DNA from 2 places in the Escherichia sp. XD33 genome. Region 2 is predicted to be linked to the other one. Evidence: predicted binding sites of a transcription regulator. Region 2 holds the regulator's gene; the other holds the start of a gene.
What was found. The regulator Fur, encoded in region 2, represses iron uptake genes when iron is present. The targets are predictions, from matches to a motif close to ATAATAATGAGAACNACTATCAA.
Positions count from the first base shown of each region.

Region 1: sufA (Fe-S cluster assembly scaffold SufA) is a predicted target of Fur. The motif match lies at 1,372-1,394, and genes of this name have one in related genera.

Region 1 is NZ_JAENDM010000002.1:79,284-81,685, forward strand. It holds gene K0778_RS01885 (FAD-binding and (Fe-S)-binding domain-containing protein) at 1-189, shown strand, start outside; gene menI (1,4-dihydroxy-2-naphthoyl-CoA hydrolase) at 186-596, shown strand; gene K0778_RS01895 (YdiH family protein) at 696-884, shown strand; gene sufA (Fe-S cluster assembly scaffold SufA) at 1,433-1,801, shown strand; gene sufB (Fe-S cluster assembly protein SufB) at 1,810-2,402, shown strand, end outside.
Region 2 is NZ_JAENDM010000011.1:18,390-20,791, reverse strand. It holds gene chiP (chitoporin) at 1-378, shown strand, start outside; gene chiQ (ChiQ/YbfN family lipoprotein) at 428-754, shown strand; gene fur (ferric iron uptake transcriptional regulator) at 838-1,284, opposite strand; gene uof (fur leader peptide) at 1,277-1,363, opposite strand; gene fldA (flavodoxin FldA) at 1,573-2,103, opposite strand; gene ybfE (LexA regulated protein) at 2,243-2,402, opposite strand, start outside.

The DNA of each region.
Region 1 (2,402 bases), on a different contig from region 2:
TACGGACATGAAGCGAAAAACCATAAAAATTCGCTCGGGATCTATGAGTTATCCTGGCATCAGGCTATGCAGCGACTGCCGCGTAACCGCTGTCTGGCGACCGGATATTCCTGCCGTAGTCAGGTCAAACGGGTTGAAGGCACGGGGGTACGCCATCCTGTGCAGGCTTTACTGGAGATTATTAAATGATATGGAAACGAAAAATCACCCTGGAAGCACTGAATGCCATGGGTGAAGGAAACATGGTGGGGTTACTGGATATTCGCTTTGAACATATTGGTGATGACACCCTTGAAGCGACAATGCCAGTAGACTCGCGGACAAAGCAGCCTTTCGGGTTGCTACATGGAGGTGCATCCGTGGTACTGGCCGAAAGTATCGGTTCCGTTGCCGGTTATTTATGTACCGAAGGTGAGCAAAAAGTGGTTGGTCTGGAAATCAATGCTAACCACGTCCGCTCGGCACGAGAAGGGCGGGTGCGCGGCGTATGCAAACCGTTGCATCTCGGTTCGCGTCACCAGGTCTGGCAGATTGAAATCTTCGATGAGAAAGGGCGTTTGTGCTGTTCGTCACGATTGACGACCGCCATTTTGTGACGTTGTCACCAGAAAAGTGTGACGCATATTGCTTTTGGTCATTATCTGCACAGTAAACGGTGGTATACTGTGCAGGTCTTGTCTAAAAGCGAGGATGCTATGTCTACTCAACTTGATCCCACCCAGCTGGCCATTGAATTTTTACGCCGTGACCAGAGCAATCTTTCACCTGCCCAATATCTCAAACGTCTGAAACAACTAGAACTTGAATTTGCTGACCTGCTTACTCTCTCTTCTGCTGAGTTAAAAGAAGAAATCTACTTTGCCTGGCGTCTGGGCGTGCATTGATCCTGACTTAATGCCGCAAGTTCGCCAAATCGACCTGGATTAACCTCCGTCCAGGTTCGATGACCTTCTTAATACTGTTTATCTACCCGCCTGATATTGTTCAAAAATAATACTAATCGCAGTTTGTGTTAAAACGGCGGGTTAGCTTTATGAGATTATTCTTATCGCCCCTTCAAGAGCTAAGCCACTGAGAGTGCCGGAGATAAGCGCCGGATGGGGTAGAAACCCTTAAGCCTGTGTCGCACAGACTTAAGGGTTTTCTTATTTCTGAACGCTGCACTTTTTTACCTATCTCTTAAATAGTCATTTTCAATACAACTTTTTCTTTTTCATCACAGCCTTAATGCTCCTTAGATAATAACCATTATCTAACAATGAGATACCTAATTCTTAGCGTGCCTGTTAACCCACACATCAGGGTCTATGCTTATTAAAAGCAGGCAAAAAGCATGTTTTACGGTAAAGCCCCTGCGTTTGCTGGGTTGAACTGATAATCATTATCACTAACATGCTGTTATACGCTGAAAGCGATGAAGTGAGGTAAATCGATGGACATGCATTCAGGAACCTTTAACCCACAAGATTTCGCCTGGCAAGGCTTAACGCTGACACCCGCAGCGGCGATACACATCCGTGAGCTGGTGGCAAAGCAGCCGGGTATGGTCGGCGTGCGCTTAGGCGTGAAGCAAACGGGCTGCGCGGGCTTTGGCTATGTGCTCGACAGTGTTAGCGAGCCGGACAAAGACGATCTGCTGTTTGAACACGACGGCGCGAAGCTGTTTGTCCCGCTGCAAGCGATGCCGTTTATTGATGGCACGGAAGTCGATTTCGTTCGTGAAGGACTTAATCAGATATTCAAATTTCACAACCCTAAAGCCCAGAATGAATGTGGCTGTGGCGAAAGCTTTGGGGTATAGGCGGTACTATGTCTCGTAATACTGAAGCAACTGACGATGTCAAAACCTGGACCGGCGGCCCGCTGAATTATAAAGAAGGATTCTTCACCCAGTTAGCCACCGATGAGCTGGCAAAGGGGATAAACGAAGAGGTGGTGCGCGCAATTTCGGCGAAGCGTAATGAGCCGGAGTGGATGCTGGAGTTTCGTCTAAACGCCTATCGCGCATGGCTGGAGATGGAAGAACCGCACTGGTTGAAAGCGCACTACGACAAGCTGAATTATCAGGATTACAGCTACTACTCAGCACCATCGTGCGGTAATTGTGACGACACTTGCGCGTCTGAACCTGGCGCGGTGCAGCAAACTGGCGCGAACGCCTTTTTAAGTAAAGAGGTGGAGGCGGCGTTTGAGCAGTTGGGCGTTCCCGTGCGGGAAGGCAAAGAGGTGGCGGTGGATGCCATTTTCGACTCAGTTTCGGTTGCCACTACTTATCGCGAAAAACTGGCGGAGCAGGGAATTATTTTCTGTTCCTTTGGTGAGGCGATCCACGATCACCCGGAACTGGTGCGTAAATATCTCGGCACCGTGGTGCCGGGGAATGACAACTTCTTTGCCGCGCT
Region 2 (2,402 bases):
GACAACCGTTCTGACTTCAACGCCAACGGCGAAAAAGCAGTCTTCTTCGGTGCGATGTATGACCTGAAAAACTGGAATCTTCCAGGCTTCGCCATCGGCGCTTCCTACGTTTACGCATGGGATGCTAAACCTGCGACCTGGCAGAGCAATCCGGATGCGTACTACGACAAAAACCGGACTATTGAAGAGTCTGCATACAGCCTGGATGCGGTCTATACCATTCAGGACGGTCGCGCCAAAGGCACGATGTTCAAACTGCACTTCACCGAATACGACAACCACTCCGACATCCCAAGCTGGGGCGGTGGTTACGGCAACATCTTCCAGGATGAGCGTGACGTAAAATTTATGGTAATCGCACCATTCACCATCTTCTGATGCCCGACGCGGCAGGTTTTGTGCCTGCCGCACGTTTGAGGAATTTGCTATGAAAAAACTGATTCTCATCGCCATGATGGCATCGGGGCTGGTAGCTTGTGCGCAATCAACCGCACCACAGGAAGACAGCCGTCTGAAAGAGGCATACAGCGCCTGTATCAACACCGCGCAAGGTTCGCCGGAAAAAATTGAAGCCTGCCAGAGCGTGTTAAACGTGCTGAAGAAAGAGAAACAACATCAGCAGTTTGCCGACCAGGAAAGTGTCCGCGTACTGGATTATCAGCAGTGTCTGCGTGCAACGCAAACCGGAAATGATCAGGCGGTGAAAGCCGATTGTGATAAGGTCTGGCAGGAAATTCGCAGTAATAACAAATAAGTGAGAGCTGTAACTCTCGCTTTTCTTATTTCCCTTGCATAAAAAAGCCAACCCGCAGGTTGGCTTTTCTCGTTCAGGCTGGCTTATTTGCCTTCGTGCGCGTGCTCATCTTCGCGGCAATCGCCTTCGGCACAGTGACCGTAAAGATAGAGACTGTGGTTAGTCAGGCGAATGCCATGTTTTGCGGCAATTTCACGCTGACGCGCTTCGATGGAATCATCACTAAATTCGATAACCTTGCCGCAGTCGAGGCAGATCAGGTGATCGTGGTGATGTTGCTGTGTCAGTTCAAATACGGATTTACCGCCTTCAAAATTGTGGCGGGTGACGATACCAGCGTCGTCAAACTGGTTCAGTACGCGATATACCGTAGCCAGACCAATTTCTTCACCCATATCGATCAGACGTTTGTATAAATCTTCCGCACTGACGTGATGGTTGTCCGGCTCCTGAAGAACTTCCAGGATTTTTAAACGAGGAAGCGTTACTTTCAGGCCAGCTTTCTTTAGGGCGGTATTGTTATCAGTCATGCGGAATCTGTCCTGTTACTAAGCGGTTCACTTCATTAGAAGAAGTGACAGAATTTGCTCTTGAGATAATGCGTATCATTATAGAATTGCCACGCCTAAATGAAAACCACAAGTCCCTGGCAAATATTGTTAATAAAAACGTGGCATAGCTTACATTTACAACGGCAAGGCCACTTGAACACCGGGACATTGTACAGGTACAACAGCAAAAGTTACAAATTTGTAGCAATTATTTTGATTGGCATTATCTATTAATACGGCGTAGACATGAGTCTACGCCGCATCACATCAGGCATTGAGAATTTCGTCGAGATGCAACTCTTCAGAAATCTGTTTAACCCATTTTTCTACACGTTCAGCGGTCAGTTCCGGCTGACGGTCTTCGTCGATAGCCAGACCGACAAAGTGGTCGTCATCTGCCAGACCTTTTGATGCTTCGAAATGATAGCCCGCAGTTGGCCAGTGACCAACGATGGTTGCACCGCGCGGTTCAATGATGTCGCGGATGGTGCCCAATGCGTCGCAGAAATATTCGGCGTAATCTTCCTGGTCACCACAACCAAACAGCGCAACCAGTTTGCCATTGAAATCAATCTCTTCGAGAGTCGGGAAGAAGTCATCCCAGTCACACTGCGCTTCGCCGTAATACCAGGTTGGGATGCCCAGCAGCAGAATGTCATAAGCTTCCAGATCTTCTTTGCTGCTTTTTGCAATGTCATGGACATCGGCAACGTCTTTACCAAGCTGTTTTTGAATCATTTTTGCGATATTTTCGGTATTACCGGTGTCGCTGCCGAAAAAGATGCCAGTGATAGCCATGAGTGAAATAACCTCTTGAAACTTATTGAAATGGGGGTGGAAAATTGCCCACGGATAAAGGCAATCATAGCAGAACAGGCAGTCTTGCGGAATCAGCAAACGAGCAGGACTGCACACTGTGCTACATGAAAGTGGAAATTTAAACGATGCCCTGACTACGCAGCGCCGCCAGTTGCTGCATTAACATCTCTTCGATCAGTTCGCTACGGCTCATATTGCGCGATTCCGCCAGCTCGTTCAGCGCCTCGACAGCTTCCGCGTTCAGCTTCAGTTCGACACGCTTAAGGCCACGTACTTTG